DNA from 3 places in the Massilia sp. UYP32 genome. Region 2 is predicted to be linked to each of the others. Evidence: predicted binding sites of a transcription regulator. Region 2 holds the regulator's gene; each other region holds the start of a gene.

Region 1 (8,084 bases), on a different contig from region 2:
AGCGCAATGCGCAGCTGCTCAGCGCCCGCGCGGCGGTCGAGAAGGCCGAGCTCGATCTGGAGCGTACGGCCGTGACCGCACCCGCGCGCGGTCTGGTGACCGACTTGCGCACCGATGTCGGCCAGGTCGTGCAGGCCGGTTCGGCGGCGATGACCCTGATCGCCGTGCACGACCTCTGGATCAGCGCCGACATGACCGAGAATAACCTCGGCAATATCGCGCCGGGCGACGAGGTCGCGATCGTGCTCGACGTGGTGCCGGGCAAGGTGCTGAAGGGTCGGGTGCGCAGCGTGGGCAGCGGGGTCAATGCGGGCCGGGAGGCCAAGGCCGGCACCTTGCCCGAGATCGACAACAGCCGCGACTGGCTGCGTCAGGCGCAGCGCTTCCCGGTCGCCGTGGAGTTCGACCCTTCCGAACGCGCGCAGCTGCGCGCGGCCAGGATCGGCGGGCAGGCCGACGTGCTGGTGTATACGGATGACTACACGGTGATGAACTGGCTGGGCGCCGTCTTCATCCGCCTGATGAGCTACCTTTCTTATCTTTATTGACGATGGAGCGCGCTGACAAGGCGGTCTTGCGGCTGGCGATCGGCCTGGCGCTGGCCGTGCTGCTCGCCTATGGCCTGGCGCTGTCGTCGCCGTTCGTGCTGTGCGTCATGACCGTGCTGATGTTGAGCAAGCCGGGGCCGCCGATGCCCTTGCTCAAGGGGATGGTGGTGGCCCTGCTGGTCGCCGCGGTGCTGGCGGCCGGCGTGCTGATGGTGCCGCTGCTGGAGCATTACGCCAGCGTCGCGCTGGTGTTGACGGCGCTGCTGCTGTACACGGTATTCTTCATCGGCCTGCAAAGCGGCAGCCCGCTGGCGAATATCGTGGCGATTGCTTTCACCCTGATTCCGGTGGCCGGGGTGGTCGACCAGGCCCTGGTGCCGGCGATCAGCACCGCCATCGCGCTGGGGCTGTTTGTCGGCGTGCTGGTCGGCAGCCTGTCGCATGCCTTGTTCCCGGATGGAGCGGACCCCGCCGCCAGGCCGGCGCCCCCCGCCGTTGCCGCGCACACGGCCAGATGGCGCGCCGTGCAGGCCACGCTGGTGGTGATGCCGGTGCTGGTGCTGGCCCTGGTCAACCCGGCCTTCTATCTGTCGGCCATCATCAAGTCGGTGCTGCTGGGCCAGCAGGCCGGCTCCACCGGCGCCCGTTCGGCGGGGCGGATACTGGTCGGTTCGACCCTGGCGGGCGCGGGCATGGCGACCCTGGCCTGGTTCGGCCTGGCGGTGTTGCCGACCCTGTGGATGCTGGTGCTGTGGATGGCCGCCGCGGCGCTGTGGAGCGGGGCCCGGATCTTCGGCCTGAAGGCCTCGGCGCTGCCGCCCTCGTTCTGGAGCAATGCCCTGGTGACCATGCTGATCTTGCTGGGCCCGGCCATCGAGGACAGCGTGGTGGGGAAGGACGTCGGCCACGCCTCGCTCGTGCGGGTGAGCTTGTTCATCGCGCTCGCGCTGTATGCCTGGGCCGTCGTGTGGGCGCTGGAATGGTGGCGCACAGCGAGGGCGCTGCGGCTCGGGCGAGTGAATAAGCAACAGGACGTTTAATTTTAGTCAATACCAGTGACCCAATTGGTATAGCCAAAACGAATAGGTCTTGCAAAACGCGACTTCAGCGAGTACTGTACGTTTATACAGTATTTGTCTGATAAGCCTGACATGACCCATTCAGCCATCCTTGCCGCACCCGAGGCAGTGCACCCATCGCTGTGGCGCGCGTCGCAGCTGGCGCATGCCGACACGCGCTGCATCGACACCGGCCACGCGACGCTCTCGAGCCAGCTTCCCGGCGGCGGCTGGCCCGGCGGCACCCTGGTCGACCTGCACCTGCAGCAGCCCGGCATCGGCGAGATGCGCCTGCTGCGGCCGGCCCTGGCCGCCTGCGCCGAACGCCGCATCGTGCTGCTGCAACCGCCCCATCCACCCCAGGCCCTGGCGCTTGCCGCGCTCGGCCTGGAGCCATCCCAGTTGCTGTGGCTGCGCACGACGCGCACCGCGGATGCACTCTGGGCGGCCGAGCAGGTGTTGCGTAGCGGCAGTTGCGGCGCCTTGCTGTTCTGGGCCAACCATATGCGTAACGACAATCTGCGCCGCCTGCACCTGGCGGCGCAAGGTGGCGAAACGCTGTTTTTCATGCTCCGCCCGCTGGCCGCGGCGCAAGATGCATCTCCCGCGCCTTTGCGTCTTGCGTTGCGGCCGGCGGCCGGCGGCATGAATATCGACTTCGTCAAACGCCGGGGACCGCAGCGCGAGGCGCCGCTGTTCCTTCCTCTTGGATCTTCACTACTGCAACGCCATGCGCCTCTGGATCGGCCTGTATTTGCCCCAGCTACCGCTCGAGGTCTTCAGCCCACGCTGGTTCAGTGAGGCGAGCGAGGCCGGCGGCGTTGTCGGTGGCCCGATTGGGGGGCTGGTAGTTGGCTCGGTTGTTGATCCGGCGGTTGGCCCGGCTGTTGGCCCGGCTGGCGGATCGGATGGCAGCGCGCCTGGCGCTGATGGCCATGGCGGTCCGGGCCGCGACCATGGCAGCGTCATCCTCGAGCAGGAGCGGGTGATGGCGCTGTCGCCGGCGGCGCGCGCTGCCGGCGTGCAGATCGGCATGCGCCGCGGCGGCGTGCTGATGCTGATGCCCGAGGCGCGCATCGAACTGCGCAGCCACGAGCGCGAGGCCGAGGCCATGGAGGCGGTGGCCATGACCATGCTGCAGTACACGCCGCAGGTGGCGCTGGCCGAAGAAGCGACGCTGCTGCTCGATATCGGCGCCAGTTTGCGCCTGTTCGGCGGCATCCGGCGCCTGTGCGAGCGGGTGCGCGCCAATATGGCGGCGCTCGGCTTCACGGCCTGCATCGCCTGCGCGCCCACCGCGCGCGGGGCCTGGCTGCTGGCGCGCCGTAATGCGGGGCGCGCCCTCACGATGGACTCGCTGGTGCGGCGCCTCGACCGCCTGCCGGTGGGCTTGCTGCCGCCGGCGCGGCCGTTCGCCGGCTGGTTCGAGGGCATCGGCTGCCGCCGCCTGGACGAGCTGCGGCGCCTGCCGCGGCCCGGCCTGCAGCGGCGCTGCGGGCGGGCCTTGCTCGACATGCTCGACGCCGCCTATGGCATGCACGCCGAGTTGTTCCAGTGGGTCGCGCCGCCCGAGCGTTTCCATGCGCGGCTCGAATTGTTCGACCGGCTCGAACAGGCCGAACTGCTGCTGGCCGGCGCCCATCGCCTGGTGCTGCAGATGACGGGCTGGCTGTGCGCGCGCCAGCTGGCGGTCGAGCGCATCCGGCTGTCGCTCGATCACGAGCGCGGCCGCATGGCGCGTCCACCGACCCTGGTCGAGGTGGCGCTGGCCGAACCCACCTGGCGCGACGAGCACCTGCTGCGCCTGCTGCGCGAGCGCCTGGCCAAGCTCGAACTCGAGGCGCCCGTGATCGGCATCGGCCTGGAGGCGCAGCAATTGCAGGCGATGGCGCCGCCGACCAATTCGCTGTTCCCCGATCCCGGCGGCAGCGAGGAAGACCGGATGCGCATGATCGAGCTGCTGGTGGCGCGCCTGGGGGCAGACAATGTCTTGCAGGCGCTGCCGATGGCCGATTACCGGCCCGAAGTCGCCAATGCCTGGGTGCCGGTGCAGCAGAAGGTGAGCGCCGCCGCGCGCGCGGCGCAGATGCCGCCCGATGTGCGCAGCCTGCCACGCCCGACCTGGCTGCTGGCCAAGCCGATCGCGCTGCTGATGCGCGACCACCGGCCGTTCTACGGTTCGCCGCTGCGGGTGGCGTCCAATCCCGAACGCATCGAGGCCGGATGGTGGAGCCAGACGCAAACGCGCGACTACTTCATCGCCGAGGGGCAAGACCACGCGCTGTACTGGATCTATCGCGAGCGCATCAACGGCACCGGCGAGGATGCCGCGCCGCGCTGGTTCCTGCATGGATTATTCGGGTGATGAAAGCTTTCGCGGGAGCGATGTCGCGAGTCGATGCCGCCGCTCCAGGGCGCCCGATCCCGCCGCCGCCAGCAGCCGCTTGAACGTCGGGCATTCCATATGCCTCGGCGCCGGGCAAGCCGCCGCATGCCGCAAGCCCTTGCTCATCGCCGTCAATCGCAGCACCAGCGCGTCGATCTCGTCGGCCTTTGCCGCCAGCATGCGCCGGTCGATCTCCGGCTGGGCGCCTGCCCCGAACATCGCCTGTATCTCGTCCAGCGACAAACCCGCAGCCTGTCCCAGCGCGATCAGCGCCAGCCGGTCGAGCACCTCGGGCGTGAACGTGCGCCGCAATCCCTGCCGTCCATTTGAAACGATCAGGCCCCGCTTGTCGTAGTAACGCAGCGTCGATGCCGGCACGCCCGTTCGTTTCGCGACCTCAGCAATATCCACGCAATCCCTCTTGACTTGAAGTTGACTTCAACTTCTATAGTGAGACGCATCGCTTGCCCCGTCAACCACGAAGGAGAATCAACATGAACGAGATCATCGCGATCGTGCTCATCGGCTGCGGCGCCACCGCGCTGCTCGACGCCTGGCTGGCGCTGCTGCGCCGGCTCGGCACGCCGACGCTCGGCATGGCGCTGCTGGGACGCTGGATCGGCCATCTGCTGCGCGGCCGCGTACGGCATGCGGCGATCGGCAAGGCGCATCCGGTGCGCCATGAAACGGCCTTCGGCTGGATCGCGCACTACGCGATCGGCATCGGCTTCGCCGCCGCCCTGGTGGCGCTGGCCGGCATCGACTGGCTGCACGACCCCAAGCTGGCGCCGGCGCTGGCCTTCGGCTTCGTCACGGTGGTGGCGCCCTTGTTCGTGATGCAGCCGGCCATGGGCGCCGGCATCGCCGCCTCCAGGACGCCGACGCCGCTGCGCAACTGCCTGCGCAGCATGACCAACCACATCCTGTTCGGCTTCGCCCTCTACCTGTGCGCCAGGCTCGTGGCCGGGGTGGCGCGATGATGCCGCAAGCGCCGTCGTCCGCCCCAGCGGCCCGCACGCTCGCCGTGGTCTACCACAGCGGACATGGCCACACCGCGCACATCGCCAGCCATGTGGCCGCCGGCGCCGAGTCCGTCCCCGGCACCAGCGCCGTGCTCCTGCAAGCCAGCGACGTGGCGCGCGAGAGCGCCATGCTGGTCGAGTACGACGGCTATATCTTCGGCTCGCCCACCTATCTGGGCGGCGTTTCCGGCCCGTTCAAGCTGTTCATGGATGCGACCGGAGGACTGTGGCGTTCGCGCCGCCTTGCAGGCCGGCTGGCGGCCGGCTTCACCGTGTCTTCGCTGCCGGCCGGCGACAAGCAGTCCACGCTGCTGTCGATGCTCACCTTCTGCATGCAGCACGGGATGCTCTGGGTCGGCAATCCGTTCCTGCCCGAGCAGCATGCCGGCGTGCCGGAGGCAGAAGCGGCGAACCGGCTCGGATCGTGGACGGGCATGATGGCCCAGGCCGGACACGGCGCACCGGCGCATGACTTCCCTCCGGGCGATATCAAGACCGCCCGCATGTTCGGCCGGCACGTGGCCGCCACCTTGCACAGGCTGGGCCGCGTCGAGCCATGAGAGACCTGGCGAACGGTCGCGCCGTCCTGGTAAGGCATAATCCGCCCATCGAAGCCGACCGGAGGAACCATGAAGCGACTCACGAACCTGGCAGCCCTGGCTGCCCTGACGCTGGCCGCGTCGACCCATGCCCACGCCCAGGCGGAGCAGACCCTGGGAACGCCGGGCTTCACCGTCAGGATCACGCAGCAGTGCGAAGAGGGCAACGTCACCTGCGACGACGTGCGCTACGTCGGCACCAGCAAGAAGTCGGGCAAGGCGATCACCCTGCGCGGCAAGACCATGCACTCGACCGCCGCCGATGGCGTCGCGCCCGGCGCCTTCCAGGGCTATGTGTTCAAGTCCGGCCGCGCGACCTATACCGTGTTCGCCGACGGCCGCCTGGTGGTCACCGAAGGCAGGAAGACGCTGGTGAGCCAGCGCGGCGAATGGAAGTGATCCCGGCCTGAACTCACTCCGGCGCCAGCAACTGATCGATCCGGCGCGGATAGTGGTTCAGGAAGTCGCGCGTCACCGCATAGTGCTCGGTGTCCTCGTACGCCATCTCGGTGATGCCGGATGCGTCGAAGGCGAGGATCTTCGCGCCCGGATAGGCCAGCAGGATCGGCGAGTGGGTCACGATGATGAACTGCGACTGCTGCTGCACCAGCTGGTGGATCGCGCGCAGGGCGGCCAGCTGGCGATTGGGCGACAGCGCCGCCTCGGGTTCGTCCAGCAGGTACAGGCCGTTGCCCTTGAATTTGTCGAGCAGGACGCTCATGAAGGCCTCGCCGTGCGAGCGTGCATGCAGGTTGCCGCCATAACTGGCTGAACCGATCTGCTGGTCCATATAGGTGGCGACGTTATAAAAACTTTCTGCGCGCATGAAATAGCTGTCCCTGGGGCGGCGCACGCTGCGCGACATGCGCACATGCCTGGCCAGCGGCGACCTCTCTCCTTGGGTATTGAGCAGCTGGACGGCCATGGTGCCGCCTTCGACCCCGAAGCCCAGCGCCAGTGCGATCGCTTCCAGGATCGTCGACTTGCCACTGCCGTTCTCGCCGACGAAGAACGTCACGTCGGCATGGAACTCGATCGCCTGCAGGTCGCGCACGGCCGGGATGTTGAACGGGAAGGCGTCGAAATCGACGTCGTCGCCGAAATCGGGCCAGACGCGCTGCAGGTAGGGTTTGGCGGCGAACTTGTTCATGAGCGATGACAGAAGAATGCGTGCCGCCAGTGTGCCACAGCGTGCGCACCTAGCGGATTTCCTGTTCCGCGGCGGCGACCACGATGCGCACGTGCTGCTTGCGGCCCGCCGACAACACCCATTCGGCGCGATCGCCCGCCAGCGGCGCATCGGCATCCATCATCGCCACGCCGTCCAGCCGCAGGCCTCCGCCCGCGGCAAGGCGGCGCGCTGCGCCGCGCGATGCCGCCAGCCCGGCTTGCACCGCCAGCTCCGCCAGCGTCACGCCCGCGCTGCGGCGCGCCGCGTCGATCGTATGCGTCGGCATATCGCCCCGATCCGCGCCGCCGAAGGCCGCCGCCGCCGCGCGTTGCGCCGCGTCGAGCGCATCCTGCCCGTGCGCCAGTCGCGTTGCCTCGTTGGCCAGCACGATCTTGGCCTCGTTCAGATCCGCCCCCTGCAGCGCGCCAAGCCGGCGCACCTCATCCATCGGCAGCTCGGTGAACAGCGCCAGGAAGCGTTCCACGTCGCGATCGTCGACATTGCGCCAGAATTGCCAGAAGCCGTAGGGCGACAGGCGATCGGCGTTCAGCCACACCGCGCCATCAAGCGACTTGCCCATCTTCTTGCCATCGCTGGTGGCCAGCAGCGGCATCGTCAGGCCGTACAGGTCGAGCCCGGACTGGCGTCGCCCGAGATCGATGCCGTTGATGATATTGGCCCACTGGTCGGCGCCGCCGATCTGCAGCGTGCAACCGTGGCGGCGCGCCAGTTCGACGAAATCGTAGGCCTGCAGCAGGGTGTAGCCGAATTCGAGGAAGGACAGCGAGTGTTCGAGGCGCGAGCGGATCGCGTCGAAGGTCAGCATGCGGTTGACGCTGAAGTGGCGTCCGACCTGTCCGAGAAAGTCGAGGTAGCCCAGGCCGTCCAGCCACTCGGCGTTGTCGACCACGCTGACATCCGAACCCAGGTAGCGCGTGAAGGCGCCCTTGATGCCGGCGCTATTGGCGTCGATGGCGGCGCCGTCCAGCACCGGGCGCGAGGTGTCGCGAAAGCTCGGGTCGCCGATGCGGGTGGTGGCGCCGCCGATCAGCAGCATCGGACGATGGCCGGCGCGCTGCAGCCAGCGCATCAGCATCAGGCCCTGCAGGTGGCCGACGTGCAGGCTGTCGGCGGTGGCGTCGAAGCCGAGGTAGGCGGTGAGCGGCCTGGCCAGGGCGTGGCGCAGTCCGGTCGCGTCGGTGCACTGGTGGATGAAGCCGCGTTCTTGCAGCAGCTGCAGCAAATCAGGCAGGTCGGAAGTGTGGGTCATGTGGTTTCCTGGTGGTGGAACGCCCCAGGA
Region 2 (8,084 bases):
CGGACGCCTGGACGCGGTCAACGTCATCGACGCCGACGTTTCCATCGTCACCAGCATCGATATCGACCACACGGCCTACCTGGGCGATACGCGCGAGCAGATCGGCTTCGAGAAGGCCGGTATCTTCCGTCCTGGCAAGCCGGCGATCTGCAGCGACCCGGTGCCGCCGCAATCGCTGATCGACCATGCCGAGAAAATCGGCGCCGACCTGTGGCTGCTCGGCCGCGACTTCAACTACCAGGGCGACCAGCAGCAGTGGAGCTATGGCGGCCGCGGCCAGCGCCGCAACTCGCTGGCCTATCCGGCCCTGCGCGGCGCCAACCAGCTGCTCAACGCCTCGGCCGCGCTGGCCGCGCTCGAGGCGCTGCGCATGCAGCTGCCGTGCGGCGCCCAGGAAACCCGCGCCGGCCTGGCCCTGGTCGAACTGCCGGGCCGGTTCCAGGTGCTGCCGGGCCGTCCGACCCAGGTGCTGGACGTCGCCCACAATCCCCACGCCGCCGCCACCCTGGCCCAGAACCTGGGCAATATGGGCTTCCACCGCTTCACGTACGCCGTGTTCGGCATCATGGACGACAAGGACATCGAGGCGGTGATCGCGCCGATGGCCGGCTTGATCGATCACTGGTGCGTGACCGGGCTCGATTCGCCGCGCTCGGCCGAGCCGGAAGCGCTGGCCGACAAGCTGCGCGAACTGAAGCCGGCCGGCGCCAAGGATGACGATTTTTCTGTGAGCAGTTTCGCAACGCCAGCCGAGGCCTATGCGAATGCGCTGAGCCGGGCAGGGGAGAATGATAGAATTGTGGTCTTTGGCTCTTTCTACACGGTTGCAGGCGTCATGGCGGCGCGTAAATCGAGTCTTCACTGACCTTCTTCACCCTATTACCTGAACCACATGGGCTTGTTCTCGTTCGGCAATAAAAACAAGCAAGAAACTGTCCGGGACAGCGGGCACTTCGTCAAGGACGACGACGCCGCTTATACCGAGCGCGCCCGCTCCAAGCGTGCAAGTTCCGCGGGCGAGGCGGGTCGCCGCACCAGCCGCGGCGACCCGATCCTGCCCGAAAAGAAGCGCGCCCGCCGCCGCCTCGTCGGCGCCATCGCGCTGGTCCTGGCGGCCGTCGTCGCGCTGCCGATGCTGCTCGATTCCGAGCCCAAGCCGTTGGCCACCGACATCGCCATCCACATCCCGGACAAGGACAAGGCAGCGCCGCTGCCGGTGCCGTCCGAGCAGGTGGCGCCGATGGCCAGCGTCGACAGCGACGAAGAGATCATCGAGCCGGCGCCTGCGGCCACCGGCCCTGCGGCCGGTGTCCCCGCAACCGACGCCCGCGTGACGGCCCCGGCGGCCAACGATCCGCCGCCGATGCGCATGCTGGAACAGGCCGAGCCGCCGAAACCGGAGCCAAAACCCGAGCCGAAGCCCGAACCGGTGAAGCCGAAGGCCGAACCGAAGCCCGAGCCGGTGAAGCCCGAGCCGAAGCCGGAACCGAAACCCGAGAAGAAACCCGAGCCAGCGAAGAAACCGGCCGAGACCCATCCGAAGGCCGAGCAGGTCGCCAAGCCCGCGCCGAAGGACGACGCCGCGCGCGCCATGGCCATCCTCGAAGGCAAGCCGGCCGAGCCGCAGAAGGCGCAAGGCCCGGCGCCGCGCTTCGTGGTGCAGGTCGCCGCCCTGGCCAGCCAGGAAAAGGTCACGGAATTGCAGGAGCGCCTGCGCGGCGCCGGTATCGCGTCGTTCACCCAGAAGTCGGGCGAACTGATCCGTGTGCGGATCGGTCCGTTCAGCAAGGAAGAAGCCGAGAAAGTGCGCGCCAAGCTGGGCGGCATCGGCCTGTCCGGCACCATGGTGCCGCTCTGATCTTGCTCTGAAGCGTGACGATTTTCGATTACCTGGTGCTGTTCGTGCTGATCGCTTCCGTCGTCATCAGCACCCTGCGCGGCCTGGTCAAGGAAATCCTGTCGCTGCTGGGCTGGATCGTCGCCTTCGTGGTGGCCAATGCCTATGGCGCCGGGCTCGCGCCGCTGCTGCCGGAAGTGATTCCCGGCGACACGGCGCGCCTGATCGTGGCCTTCATCGCGCTGTTCCTGGGCGTGCGTATCCTGATGGGCCTGCTGTCGCTGGCGATCGGCGCCCTGGTGGAAGCCACCGGGCTCTCGCTGGCGGACCGCGGCCTCGGGGGATTGTTTGGATTGGCGCGCGGCGTTGTAATCGTGCTGGCCGGCGTCATATTGTGTGGGATGACGGACATTCCGAAGCAGGCATTCTGGCAAGAGGCCCTGTTGTCGCCGATCGCCGAGACCGGCGCCCGTACCGTCAAGCCCTTCCTGCCCGCTGCCATGGCGCAGCACGTGAATTTTTGACCAGCATTCCTCAGTCGTAGAACTTTTTTCTGTAATCAAGCACTCAAGCTTTTAGGAGCACACCATGTGTGGCATCGTCGGCGTCGTCTCTCACTCTCCCGTCAACCAGTTGCTGTATGACGCATTGCTGCTGCTGCAGCACCGCGGCCAGGATGCGGCGGGCATTGCGACCAATCACAGCAGCATGTTCTCGATGTTCAAGGCCAACGGCCTGGTCCGGGACGTGTTCCGCACCCGCAATATGCGTTCGTTGTCGGGCAACAGCGGCATCGGCCACTGCCGCTACCCGACCGCCGGTTCGTCGAGCGAGGAAGAAGCGCAGCCGTTCTACGTCAATGCGCCGTTCGGCATCACGCTGGCCCACAACGGCAACCTGACCAACCAGGCCCAGCTGAAGGACGAGCTGTTCCGCAACGACCGCCGCCACATCAACACCGATTCCGACTCCGAAGTGCTGCTCAACGTGCTGGCCCACGAGATGCAGGAAGCGGCCGACGGCTATACGCTCGACGCCGATGCGGTGTTCAAGGCGGTCGCCGCCGTGCACCGCCGCGTGCGCGGCGCCTACGCCGTGGTGGCGCAGATATCGGGCCACGGCATGCTGGCCTTCCGCGATCCGTTCGGCATCCGCCCGCTGTGCCTGGGCGTCAACGAGACCGAGCAGGGCAACGAGTACCTGGTGGCCAGCGAATCGGTCGCCCTGGAGGGCCTGGGCTTCCGTTTCGTGCGCGACATCGCGCCGGGCGAAGCGGTCTTCATCGACGAAAACAACCAGCTGCACGAGCGCCAGTGCGCCGAGAACCCGTCGCTCAACCCGTGCGCCTTCGAGTTCGTCTACCTGGCCCGTCCGGATTCCGTGATCGACGGCGCCTCGGTGTACGCCACCCGCCTGCGCATGGGCGAGTACCTGGCCGACAAGGTCAGCAAGGAGATCCCGGTCGACGAGATCGACGTGGTGATGCCGATCCCCGATTCCTCGCGCCCGGCCGCGATCCAGCTGGCATTGAAGCTCGGCGTCGAATACCGCGAAGGCTTCATCAAGAACCGCTACATCGGCCGCACCTTCATCATGCCGGGCCAGGGCATGCGCAAGAAATCGGTGCGCCAGAAACTGAACGCGATTAGCTCCGAGTTCAAGGACAAGAACGTGCTGCTGGTCGACGATTCGATCGTGCGCGGCACCACCAGCCGCGAGATCGTGCAGATGGCGCGCGAAGCCGGCGCCCGCAAGGTGTTCTTCGCCTCGGCCGCGCCGCCGGTGCTGTACCCGAACGTGTACGGCATCGACATGCCGACCCGCGACGAGCTGATCGCCCATGGCCGCACGGTCGAGGAAGTGTGCCGCGAGATCACGGCCGACCGCGTGGTGTACCAGGACGTCGACGCGCTCAAGCGCGCGATCTCGGACGTCAATCCGGCGCTGAAGAACTTCGAGGCCTCGTGTTTCGACGGCGTCTACGTCACCGGCGACGTGACCCCCGAATACCTGGACCGCCAGGAATCGGCGCGTCACAATCCGAAGTCGAAGGACGCCGAGGACAAGGTGCGCACCCAGCTCAACCTGAATCCGCCGGTGGCGGCCGAGTAAACCATGTCGGATAACAAGCACTACGGTTTCACGACCACCATCCTGCACAACGATCGCCGCAAGACGATCGAGCAGGGTTCGCTGCACAAGCCGGTGCACACCTCGGTCGCCTTCGGCTATGCCGATGCGCGCCAGCTGGCGTCGGTATTCCAGGGCAAGGAGCCGGGCTTTCGCTACGGCCGCCAGGGCAACCCGACGGTGTCGGCCCTGGAAGACAAGATCAGCAGGATGGAAGACGGCGTCGCCACCCTGTGCTTCGGCACCGGCATGGCGGCGATCGGCGCGCTGTTCCAGGCGCTCCTGAAAGCCGGCGACCACATCGTCTCGTCGAGCTTCCTGTTCGGGAACACCAACAGCCTGTGGCAGACGGTGGCGGGGCAGGGCGTCGACGTCGCTTTCGTCGACGCCACCGACGTGGCCCGGGTGGAAGCGGCGCTGCAACCGAACACCCGTATGGTGTTCGTCGAGACCATCGCCAATCCGCGCACGCAGGTGGCGGACCTGGCCCGCATCGGCGAACTGTGCCGCGCGCGCGGCATCCTGTACGTGGTCGACAACACGATGACCACGCCCTGGCTGTTCCGTCCGAGGGACGTGCATGCCGGGCTGGTGGTCAATTCGCTGACCAAGTCGATCGGCGGCCACGGCATCGCGCTGGGCGGCGCGCTGACCGACACGGGCCTGTTCGACTGGGCCGCGTATCCGAACATCGCCCAGAACTTCAGAAAGCAGACAGCAAGTGCGCAAGGCATGGCGCAGCTGCGGGCCAAGGCGCTGCGCGACTTTGGCGCCGCGCTGGGGCCGGAAGCGGCGCACCACATCGCGGTCGGCGCCGAGACGCTGGCCCTGCGCATGGAGCGCACCTGCGCCAATGCGCTGGCGCTGGCGACGATGCTCGAAGCCGATGACCGGGTCGCCGCCGTGCATTATCCGGGCCTGGCCTCGCACCCGCAGCACGCGATCGTCGAGACCCTGTTTCGCTCCGGCGGCTCGCTCTTGAGCTTCGAGCTGAAGGACGAGATCGACCCGTTCGATTACCTGAACCGCCTCAAGTTGGCGATCCCGGCCTCGAACCTGGGCGACAACCGCACCCTGGTGATTCCGGTGGCGCACACGATATTCTTCGAGATGGGGCCCGAGCGGCGCGCCAGCATGGGCATCGCGGAAGGCCTGATCCGGGTGTCGGTGGGCATCGAGGACACCGCCGACCTGGTCGGCGACTTCCGCCAGGCGCTGGATGCGTAAAGCCAGGTAAAACTGTCCTGATGGGGCCGGCAAATGCCGGCCTCGTCGTTTTTGCGGTTGAGCCCAGCCGTAAAACACGGCTATCATGGACTTTTACCAGCCCAGCCTTACGGTATGCCCATGAAACGAATCCTGTCCTGCCTGTTCCTCGCGGTGTCCTTCGCAAGCGGTGGCGCCGCCTTCGCCGGCGAACTCGAGGATGCCAACGCCCTGTTCGAGAAGAAGGACTATGCGGGCGCGCTCAAGCTGTACACCAAGCTGGCCAATGCCGGCAATCCACAGGCCCAGCAGCAGCTGGGCCAGATGTACTGGTATGGCGAAGCCGGCGCGGTCGACGAGGCAAAGGCGAAGGAGTGGTTCGAAAAGTCGGCCGCCAAGGGCAATAAGGTCGCCGCCGACTCGCTCGTGATCATGCAGCAGCGCGTCCTTCGCCGCGCCGAGATCGACTACTGGATCAAGGGCTACGATGGCGCCGAGCTGCAGTCGGGCGAATACCGCTGCCCGTCGCCGCGCATCCCGGCGGTGTCGAAGATCAATGAAGAGATCGAGCGCGTGAACAACGCCGTGACCAGCTGGCAGGATTGCTACAACAAGATGGTGACCAACCTGAACGCGCAGTCGCCGCTGACCAAGCGCATCCCGCCCGACATCGCCAAGCTGATGAACAAGCAGGAAACCGAGGCCTCGACCGCCTATCTGGAGGCGGTGCGCCAGAACATCGCCGAGGGAGCGAAAGTCAATTCGAAGATGGTATTGGCCGATTTCGCCGCCTGGCGCAGCGCGACCGAGGCCTTCGTGGACCAGCATAATGCGGTGGTCAACAAGGCCAAGCAATAATAGTGAATGCCGGCCCGCAGGCCGGCGTGCTCAAGAGGTGAAGTCGATCAGTTCCAGCTGCGCATCAACCCAACCGCCAGTCCCTCGAGCGCAAACTCTTCGTCGGGCGTGACTTCGATGACCTTGAAGTCGGGGTTCTCGGGCAGCAGTTCGACCAGGTCGCCGGTCTTGCGGTAGCGCTTGACGGTGACTTCCTCGCCCAGGCGGGCGACGACGATCTGGCCGTTCTTGGCGCTGTCGATTTTCTTGACCGCCAAAAAGTCGCCATCCATGATGCCGGCGTCGCGCATCGACCAGCCTTTTACCTTGAGCAAGAAGTCGGGCCGCGCCGCGAACATCGCGGTGTCGACGTTATAGGTCGCTTCGACGTGTTCTTGCGCCAGGATCGGATTGCCGGCGGCGACGCGACCGACCAGCGGCAGCGACATCAGGGAAGGTGGCGGCATCGGGATCTGCTCGACGCTGGCGCCGACCAGGCGGATGCCGCGCGAAGTGCCCGGCGAAATCTCGATCGCGCCCTTGCGCGCCAGGGCTTGCAGGTGTTCTTCGGCCGCATTGGCCGAACGGAAGCCCAGTTCGGCCGCGATTTCGGCCCGGGTCGGAGGGAAACCCGTGTTCTCGATCGCTTCCTTGATCAGGTTAAGGATCTGTTCTTGCCTTGCAGTGAGCTTGAGCATAAATAATCTTGCAGCAACGGGTTGTAGAGGTAGACTGTATTTTTGTACAGTATTCTGCTATACGCAAGTGATATACACGAAAAAGCGCAAAAAAAGCGCGCACAAGACAAAAAACAGGGCGTCCATGGGCCTAATTGTCGAGTGAGCGCGGCGCCGCGATGGGGCGCTTGACAGCAAAGTTCCCTTTTTGCCCATTTCACGCTATACTAGCTGGCTGTTCCCTTCCCACACTCGTCTTGACGCCGAGGTGGGCATTTATGTAAAACGTCCTCAAGGAGTAATGCATGCGTCATTATGAAATCGTTTTTATCGTCCATCCGGACCAGAGCGAGCAAGTCCCGGCGATGATCGAGCGTTACAAGACCACGGTGACCAGCCGCGGCGGTAACATCCATCGCGTGGAAGACTGGGGCCGCCGCCAGATGGCTTACCAGATCCAGAAGCTGCCAAAGGCTCACTACATCTGCCTGAACATCGAGTGCGACAACGAGACCCTGGTCGAGCTGGAAACCGCATTCAAGTTCAATGATGCCGTTCTGCGTCATCTGACCGTCAAGATGAAGAAAGCAGAAACCGCACCGTCGCCGATGATGAAATCGGTGCAGCGCGAAGACGCAGCCAAGAGCCACCGTGCAGAAGCAGCCGCTCCTGCAGCTGCCCCGGCCGCCGCTGCCTAAGATTTTTTCCAGGAATTCGTAGCAAGCAGTAGTAGAACCGGGTGAACCAGCTCCAGCTCGTGGCGACCATCGCCGAGCGTGATGTCCTGCGCTACACCCCGGCCGGCGTGCCGATCGTTTCAGCCGTCCTGATGCACAGTTCGCATCAGCGCGAGGCGGGGATCGATCGCCTGGTCGAGTTCGAAGTTCCCGCGTTCGCCGCGGGCGAGATTTCGGGCAGGTTCGGAAACGCCGAGCTCGGCGCCAGCTACCGCTTCGATGGATTCCTCGCACGAAAAAATCGCAACAGCAAAGCCCTGGTGTTTCACATCATTGATTTCAGTGCCGCCTAGTTCGGCAATTTAGATATACAGGAGCCTCGAAATGGCATTCGGTAAAAAGTTCGACAAAAACAAAGCCAAAGAAAAACTGAAGCGCAAGCAGCAGAACCCGCTGTTCAAGCGCAAGAAATTCTGCCGCTTCACCGCCGCCGGCGTTGAGCAGGTCGACTACAAAGACGTCGACACCCTGAAGGACTTCGTCCAGGAAAACGGCAAGATCATGCCAGCACGTCTGACCGGCACCAAGGCGCACTACCAGCGTCAGGTCGACACCGCCATCAAGCGCGCCCGTTACCTGGCGCTGCTGCCGTACACCGACCTGCACCACGGTTAATCGTCGGTCACGACAGTCAGATATCCTGGAGATAAAACATGCAAG
Region 3 (8,084 bases), on a different contig from region 2:
GCCGTTCTTCCTCGATGTCGTCCTGGCTGCCGGTCGCCATGTCGGACGGCATGCAGCCGTCGACGACGTTCAATACGTGCACCGTGTTCCACTCCTGCCCCTTGCTCGAGTGGATCGTGGACAGGATCACGTAGTCTTCGTCGAGCAGCGGCGCGCCGGCGCGGTCGCTGGTGGCCTCGGGCGGATCGAGCGTGATCTCGGCCAGGAAGCTCTCGCGGTTGCCATAGCCGCCGGACAGCGCCACCAGCTGGTCGAGGTCGGCCGCGCGCACCTGCGCATCGTCGTGCAGGCGCTCCAGGTGCGGCTGGTACCATTCGCGCGCCAGCTCGAGATCCATCGGCCAGCGCAGGCCGGGCGTGCGCAGGCGCCGGTACAGCGCGCAGAATGCCTGCCAGTCGGTCTTGCAGCGCGCCGGCACCGCGAAGCCTTCCAGTGCCGCCGCCGGATCGTCGCTGCTGCCTGCGGCCTCGACCAGCCGGGTGGCGGTCGCCTGGCCGATGCCGGGAATCAGCTGCAGCGCGCGGAAACCCGCCAGCCGTCCGCTCGGGTTCTGGGCGAAGCGCAGCACGGCCAGCACGTCCTTGATGTGGGCCGCTTCCAGGAATTTCAGGCCGCCGAACTTGACGAAGGGGATGTTGCGACGCATGAGTTCGAGTTCGAGCGCGGCGCTGTGGCTGGCGGCGCGAAACAGCACCGCCTGGCTTTTGAGTGCGACGCCGGTCTCGCGCTGTTCGAGGATGCGGTTGCAGACCCAGCGCGCCTGCTCGGCTTCGTCGGGAATCAACACCAGCTGCGGCTTGATGCTCGACGCCTTGTCGGTCCACAGGGTCTTGGCGTGGCGCTCGAGCGCGGCGCCGATCACGGCGTTCGACGCGTCCAGGATCGGCTGCGTGGAACGGTAGTTGCGCTCCAGCGTGATCAGGTGCGCCGGCTGCGAGAACTGGGCCGGAAAGTCGAGGATGTTGCGCACGGTGGCGCCGCGAAAGCCATAGATCGATTGCGCATCGTCGCCGACGACCATCACGCCGCGGCCGTCGGGCTTCATGCCGGTGACGATGGCCGCCTGCAGGCGGTTGGTGTCCTGGTATTCGTCGACCAGCACGTGGTCGAACAGCGCGCCGAGCTCCGCCCCCAGCACCGGGTCGGCCGCCATCTCGGCCCAGAACAGCAGCAGGTCGTCGTAGTCGAGCACGTTCTGCTCCTGCTTGGCGTCGACATAGGCGCCGAACAGGGTCTTGAGCTGGGCTTCCCACTCGCTGCACCAGGGGAAGAACGCCTGCAGCACCGCGTCGAGCGGCTCGCGGCCATTGACCACGCGCGAATAGATCGACAGGCAGGTGCCTTTCAGCGGAAAGCGTTTGTCGAGCTGGCTCAGGCCGATCTCGTGGCGCACCATGCCCATCAGGTCTTCGGAGTCGCCGCGGTCGTGGATCGTGAACCCGGCATCCAGGCCGATGCGTCCGGCGAACTCGCGCAGCAGGCGCGCGCCGATGCTGTGGAAGGTGCCGGCCCAGGGCAGCGTGACCGGCGCCTGGCTGCCCTTGAGCCCGAACAGCCGGTGCAGCACGCCGCCGGCGCGCTGGGTCATCTCGGTGGCGGCGCGGCGCGAAAACGTCAGCAGCAGGATGCGCTGCGGATCGGCGCCCGACTGGATCAGGCGCGCCACCCGGTGCGCCAGGGTGTTGGTCTTGCCGGAACCGGCGCCGGCCACCACCAGCAGCGGACGCGGCGCGTCAAGCCCGACGTCGTGCTCGACCGCTGCCCGCTGCTCGGGGTTCAGGCTGGCGAACGGGTCGTCGGTGGCGGACAGGTTGGCGATCGGATCGGCGACGGCGGACATGGGACGGAATCTGGAAATGCCATACTGTACATTTATCCAGTCACGGGCCGCAAGCAGAAAATGCGGCCGTCTGACGCCACCGTCAAGGAGTTGTCAAGAATGACATCAGGCATGACCTCAGCAATCGCTGCCAAGTCACGGATAATCAAGGCGTTTTTTGGATATCCACAAAGTCTGTGAATAAGTATGTGGAAAAGCGGGGGCTTGACACGCTGGACGCGGCCTCCCGTGCGGCTTTCAACAATTTGCCTATTGGGAAGGCAATCTCGTTTCCGCTGAAAATCAAGGGCTTACACGATTTGTCCCTGATGCACACAGTATGCACCATAAATAAAGGCGCTGTCATCGTTATCTGTTGATGACTCCGAATGCAATACGCAGCAATTGCTCGACAGAAGTGACCCGTCCGCCATCGAGCGCCCACTGCCAACCCAGATAATTGGGCAGCCAGCGCGACGCCACGCCATGGAAGCGCGCCAGCCATTGTTTGAAGCGTCGGTGATAGGCGTTGACATTCTGGATATGGATGGCGCCCTCGATGCCGTTGCGGACTCGTTCTCCGGCACTGAGATTGACAGCCTGGTGCGCGATGCCGTGGGCACGGGCGAAGGCGGGATAGGCGGCGTTGGTGTCGGTGACCAGCAGCGCTTGCGGATCGAGTTTCGGCAGCAGGTGCCTGACCAGCTGGGCCACTTTCAGGGCGCCGCGGCCGGTGACGGCGTCGATGGTCTGGCCGCTGCGGTCGCGCGCCACCAGGATGCAGTCGAGGTGATGCGAGATGCCGCGCAGGGCGGCCCTGCCACCGCGCTTGCGCGGCTGGCGGTCGAGCTTGCGCGAACCCTTCTGCGATTCGAGCAGGAACATTTCATCGGCCTCGACGATACCCAAAAGGCGCTCAGGCCGGTCGTCCTTGACCCGGTCGAGGAAGCGGTGGCGCCAACGAAACGCCGTGTTGGGATGCACGCCGACACGCTTGGCCGCAGCGCGGACTGTGCGGGAGTCGAGCACCGTTTCCAGATAATCGAGCCACCTGCTCTTGTGCCCGAGCCGCGCCAGCGGCGTGCCGGTCAGGTCGTTGAAGGTGCGGCCGCATGCACAACAGCGAAAGCGCTGCAAATCGTTGGCCTGGCCATGCCGGTGGCATCGATCGCAGGCGCAGTCGGGGCAGCGTCGCCCCTTTGATCGGATCTCACCGATGAGGGCGATCACCCTGTCGAGCCCGGCTGCAGGATGCAGTGCCGCCAGCACCTGCTGGCGTTGCGGCTGGTTCAGCAGCGCAAGCTGGGCAAACAGCTTCGCAAACTTCGGCGCTTGCATGGCGCGCTCCCCGATCGATGGCGACCGGGATTGGACCGCGAGTCAACTCAGCAGTTCAATGCTCATCCATATCTAACGAGTACAGCGCCTAAATAAATGTGGCGACAACGTCATGGTCAACCGGGCGCCACTCCCGATCAGGCGAGCGCCCGGCGCCGTTCCGGTTCGAGCAGCACGCGTTCGATCACCTGCGAGCGCACGCCATGCGCCTTGAGGTACTCGAGCGCCGGCATGGTGCCGCACTCGCCCAGCGTGGCGATGCCGCGCGCCACGATGTCACGCTCGCGTACGTTGCGCCTGAGCTCGGAAGATCCGGAGAGGCGTTGGTCGATATCCTGGGCACGGTATGGGCTCATGGCGCGGGTCTCCGGTGGGTTATGTCGCTGACGCACCACGAGTATTGACGATGCTGGAATGAAGTCAATGTCAAACCTGTATCGAACCGCGAAAACCCTGGCTGGATGCCTGTGGCCTCGACCAGCGCTGCGCCGCCCGCCCGTCATCCTGCCTACAATCGGCCGCAACACACCAACCATGAGGATTTCCATGAGCATCCAACCCGACCTGAATCCCGGCGACGACGCCGCTCCCGGCACGCCTGGCGCCGGCGAGGACATCTGCGACGCCTGCGCCGGCCGCGGCACGCTGGCCGATGGCAAGCCATGCCCGCAATGCGGCGGCACCGGCCGCGTGATGGAAGGCATCGGCGGCGGCTGAGCCACTACCCACGGCGGGTAGTGCGTGGACACGGCACGGGCCCTGCGGCGATAATCGCCGGATGAGCGCCTCACCCTTGCCGATACCGCCTTCCGCCCCCCAGTCCCCACGTACTGCGCCGCCGGCCGAACCCGATCGTCCCCGTCCGACTTCGCTGACCGACCTGTTCGTGTCGTTCACGCTGATCGCCCTGCAGGGCTTCGGCGGGGTGCTGGCCGTGATCCAGCAGCAAGTCGTCGAGCGCAAGCGCTGGATGAGCAACGAGGAATTCATCGAAGAATGGTCGGTGGCCCAGATCATGCCGGGCCCGAACGTCTGCAACCTGGCCATGATGATCGGCAGCCGCCACTTCGGCCTGGCCGGCGCCATGAGCGCCCTGGCCGGCATCCTCACCGTGCCGCTGATCCTGGTGCTGTGCCTGGCCCTGGTCTACGCGCAGTTCGCCGCCCAGCCCCAGGTCCAAGGCGCCCTGCGCGGCATGGCCGCCGTCGCCGCCGGCCTGATCGCCGCCACCGGCCTGCGCATGTCGGTCGCGCTGACCAAGAACGTGATTCCGCTCGCGGCCTGCATCGCGATCGCCGCCGCCGGCTTCGTGCTGCTAGCCTGGATCCGCATGCCGCTGGCGGCCGTGATCGGCCTGCTCGGCGGCCTCGGCTGCGTGCTGGCCTGGCGCGGGCTCAAGCCATGAGCGCGCCCAGCCTGGTGTTCGGCTGGCATGACTGGCTGAACCTGTTCGTCCATTTCCTGATGCTGTCCATGATGTCGCTCGGCGGCGCGATCTCGACCACCTCCGAGATGCAGCGCTACCTGGTCGAGCGCCAGGGCTGGCTCAGCCAGACGCAGTTCGCCGACTCGGTGGCCCTGGCCCAATCGTCGCCCGGGCCCAACGTCCTGTTCGTGGCCCTGCTGGGCTGGAACGTGGGCCTCAATTCCGGCAGCGTGACGGCCGCGCTCTACGGCGTCGCGATCTCGATGATCGGCATCATGCTGCCCTCCACCGTGTTCACCTACCAGGTGGCGCAGTGGGCCCAGCGCAACCGCGAGCTGCGCGCCGTGCGCGCCTTCAAGCAGGGCATGGCGCCGCTGGTGATCGCCATGCTGCTGTCGACCGCCTGGCTGCTGGCCACCGGCGGCGGCAAGGGCGGCGAACACATGGACAACTGGCCCCTGTGGCTGCTGACGGCGGCCACCGCCATCGTCATCTGGCGCACCCGGCTGCACCTGCTGTGGATGCTGGCGCTCGGCGCGCTGCTGGGAGCCCTGGGCGTGGTCTAGTTGGCAAGCCGGGGCGGGAAGCGGCATACTGGCGGCATCCATCAACTGCAATCGACCCCAAGATGCCCCAACTCCTGAATGAACACGCCTGCTTCGGCGGCGTGCAGCGCTTCTACCAGCACGACTCGGCCGCCATCGGACTGCCGATGAAATTCTCGGTCTACCTGCCGCCGGCGGCGGGCGAGAAGAAGCTGCCGGTCCTGTTCTACCTGGCCGGCCTGACCTGCACCGAAGAAACCTTCATGATCAAGGCCGGCGCCCAGCGCCTGGCCAGCGAACTGGGCGTCATCCTGGTCGCGCCCGACACCAGCCCGCGCGGCGCCAACGTGCCGGGAGAAAGCGACAGCTGGGACTTCGGCGCCGGCGCCGGCTTCTACCTCGACGCCACCCAGGAGCCGTGGGCGCGCCACTACCGCATGCACAGCTATCTGCTGGAACTGCATGCGCTGGTGCTGGCCACTTTCCAGGCCGACCCGGGCCGGGTGGGCATCTTTGGCCACTCGATGGGCGGCCATGGCGCGCTGACCATGGCGCTCAAGCACCCCAACCTGTTCCGCTCGGTGTCGGCCTTCGCGCCGATCGCCGCGCCGAGCCGTTGCCCGTGGGGCAAGAAGGCCTTCGGCGGCTACCTCGGCGCCGACGAAAACGCCTGGCAACAATATGACGCCAGCGCCCTGATGGCATCGCACACCAGCGCGCCGTTCCCTGGCGGCATCCTGATCGACCAGGGCCTGGGCGACAAATTCCTGGTCGAACAGTTGTTGCCCGAGGTCTTCGAGCAAGCCTGCGCCAAGGCCGGGCAGCCGCTCACCCTGCGCCGCCATGCCGGCTACGACCACGGCTATTACTTCATCTCGACCTTCGTCGAAGACCATCTGCGTTTCCACAGCCGCCAGCTCGGCTGATCCACCGCGCGCGGCCCCGTCCGGGGCCGCCATTCTCATCGACATCATTCCGCGCGGCAAACGAACGACGGCCACGCTCGTCCCTGTGTATGCTGGAAGTTAACAACTTCTTCATCATGCAAGAGCTCGAACCATTCATCGACCGCGCCGACGCGGGCACGAAATTGGCAACTGCGCTGGCACAGGCGTTGGCACACCATGCCGGCATTCAAGACGTACTCGTGCTGGCCCTGCCGCGCGGCGGCGTGCCGGTCGCGTTTCCGATCGCGCAGGCGCTGGGGGCCGAACTCGACCTGATGCTGGTGCGCAAGCTCGGCTTGCCCAACCAGCCCGAGTTCGCCATGGGCGCCATTGCCAGCGGCGGTGTCCAGGTGCTCCAGCCCGGCGTGCCGGGCCTGATGGGCGTGACCCGGGCCGAAGTCGATGCGGTGATCGCGGCGGAACAGGCCGAACTGGCGCGGCGCGAACGGCGTTATCGCGGCGAGCGCCCCCCATGCCGGGTGGCGGGACGCTGCGTGATCCTGGTCGACGACGGCATCGCCACCGGATCGACGATGCTGGCGGCGGTCGAAGCGGCGCGCCGCCAGCGGCCGTCGCGGCTGGTGGTCGCGACGCCGGCGGCGGCCCGGGAGGCGCTGGACGCCTTGCGCGGCGTGGTCGACGACGTGGTATGCCTCGTCGCCCCGCCCCGCTTTCGCTCCGTCGGGCAGTGGTATCGCCACTTCGGGCAGACCGGCGATGAAGAAGTGCAGACCCTGCTGGCGCAGGCGTGGGCCTTGACGCGCGACGCCGCCAGCCAACCCCACCGAAAGGAGCCGACATGAACGATACGAACGAAAAAGCGATGAACGCAGGTAAATGGATCGGCGCAGCAGTCGCAGGCGCATTGCTGATGTACGCATTCGACCCGGACCGCGGCGCCAAGCGCCGCGCCAACGCCCGCGGCGCACTGCGCGACGCGCGCGACCGCACCGGCGACCGCCTCGAACACGCCTGGCACAACGCCGGCGACCGCCTCGACTCGGCGCGCCTGCGCGCCACCGGCGCCGCGGCCCGCGCCGGCGAACGCCTGGCCGGCGCCGCCCATGCGGCGGGCGACCGCCTGGCCGAGGTTTCGCACCGCACGCGCGACCGGCTCGAACATGCGCGCGAGCGCCTGGCCGACGCCTCGTACGAGGCGAAGGACCGCGCCAGCCACGCCGCCCACGAGGCCCGCGATCGCGTGAAACACGCCGCCTACGAGGCGCGCGACCGCGCCAGCCATGCGGCATACGAAGCGCGCGAGAAGGCCGAGTATGCCGCCGACAAGGCGCGCGACCGCGCCGAGTACAGCGCCGACCGCGCCGCCGAACGTGCCCGCGAACGCGCCGACCTGGCGCGCGAACGCCTGGAACAGACCGCCCACAGCGTGAAAGCCGACGCCCGCTCGCGCGCCCACGCCGCCGGCGACCAGGTGCGCGCCTGGACCGACCACCTGAGCCAGGTGTTCGGCGCGCGCAGCCCGACGCTCACCAATTCCGCCCTGCTGGGCACCGGCGCCCTGAGCGTGGTCGGCCTGGTGCGCCGCTCGCCGGTGGCCGCCCTGCTCGGCCTGGGCGCGCTGGCGGTGCTGCTGCGCAGCGACCGCGGCCGCCACCTGGTCGATTCGCTGCGCCACCGCGGCGCCGCCAGCCAGGTCGGGGTGGAGAACTCGATTCACATCGACGCCGCGCCGAAGGAAGTGTTCGACGCCTGGTCCGAAGTCGAGAACTTCCCGCGCTTCATGTCGCACGTGACCGAAGTGCGCGACCTCGGCCACCGCCGCTCGCACTGGGTGGTGCGCGGCCCCGGCGGCATGGAATACGCATGGAACGCCGTCATGACCGAGCAGTCGCGTCCCGAGCGCCTGTCGTGGCGCAGCGAACCGGGTTCGGAGATCGAGCAGGAAGGCTCGGTGACCTTCGAGCCGTCCGGCAACGGCACCCGCGTCACGGTGCGCATGACCTACTCGCCGCCGGCCGGCGCGCTGGGCCACGGCATCGCGCGCATGC

What was found. Region 2 encodes LexA, which represses DNA repair genes until DNA is damaged. Its sites were predicted from a motif close to ACTGTATNNNNATACAGT; they were not measured.
Region 1: imuA (translesion DNA synthesis-associated protein ImuA) is a predicted target of LexA. The motif match lies at 1,662-1,679, and genes of this name have one in related genera.
Region 3: ABIB42_RS02460 (ATP-dependent helicase) is a predicted target of LexA. The motif match lies at 1,864-1,881, and genes of this name have one in related genera.

Annotation. Positions count from the first base shown of each region.
Region 1 is NZ_JBNDIK010000012.1:156,160-164,243, reverse strand. Features, by position in the region: gene ABIB42_RS11635 (HlyD family secretion protein) at 1-548, shown strand, start outside; gene ABIB42_RS11630 (DUF2955 domain-containing protein) at 551-1,588, shown strand; gene imuA (translesion DNA synthesis-associated protein ImuA) at 1,700-2,407, shown strand; gene ABIB42_RS11620 (Y-family DNA polymerase) at 2,337-3,971, shown strand; gene ABIB42_RS11615 (helix-turn-helix domain-containing protein) at 3,960-4,403, opposite strand; gene ABIB42_RS11610 (DUF2938 domain-containing protein) at 4,487-4,972, shown strand; gene ABIB42_RS11605 (flavodoxin family protein) at 4,969-5,574, shown strand; gene ABIB42_RS11600 (hypothetical protein) at 5,644-6,012, shown strand; gene ABIB42_RS11595 (AAA family ATPase) at 6,026-6,763, opposite strand; gene tyrS (tyrosine--tRNA ligase) at 6,813-8,054, opposite strand.
Region 2 is NZ_JBNDIK010000009.1:171,768-179,851, reverse strand. Features, by position in the region: gene folC (bifunctional tetrahydrofolate synthase/dihydrofolate synthase) at 1-865, shown strand, start outside; gene ABIB42_RS09380 (SPOR domain-containing protein) at 893-1,858, shown strand; gene ABIB42_RS09375 (CvpA family protein) at 1,873-2,361, shown strand; gene purF (amidophosphoribosyltransferase) at 2,426-3,949, shown strand; gene ABIB42_RS09365 (cystathionine gamma-synthase family protein) at 3,953-5,194, shown strand; gene ABIB42_RS09360 (tetratricopeptide repeat protein) at 5,315-6,031, shown strand; gene lexA (transcriptional repressor LexA) at 6,079-6,708, opposite strand; gene rpsF (30S ribosomal protein S6) at 6,993-7,385, shown strand; gene priB (primosomal replication protein N) at 7,427-7,717, shown strand; gene rpsR (30S ribosomal protein S18) at 7,749-8,039, shown strand; gene rplI (50S ribosomal protein L9) at 8,078-8,084, shown strand, end outside.
Region 3 is NZ_JBNDIK010000002.1:227,887-235,970, forward strand. Features, by position in the region: gene ABIB42_RS02460 (ATP-dependent helicase) at 1-1,840, opposite strand, end outside; gene ABIB42_RS02465 (IS1595 family transposase) at 2,189-3,157, opposite strand; gene ABIB42_RS02470 (hypothetical protein) at 3,295-3,513, opposite strand; gene ABIB42_RS02475 (hypothetical protein) at 3,704-3,874, shown strand; gene ABIB42_RS02480 (chromate transporter) at 3,936-4,562, shown strand; gene ABIB42_RS02485 (chromate transporter) at 4,559-5,149, shown strand; gene fghA (S-formylglutathione hydrolase) at 5,212-6,054, shown strand; gene ABIB42_RS02495 (phosphoribosyltransferase) at 6,144-6,878, shown strand; gene ABIB42_RS02500 (SRPBCC family protein) at 6,875-8,084, shown strand, end outside.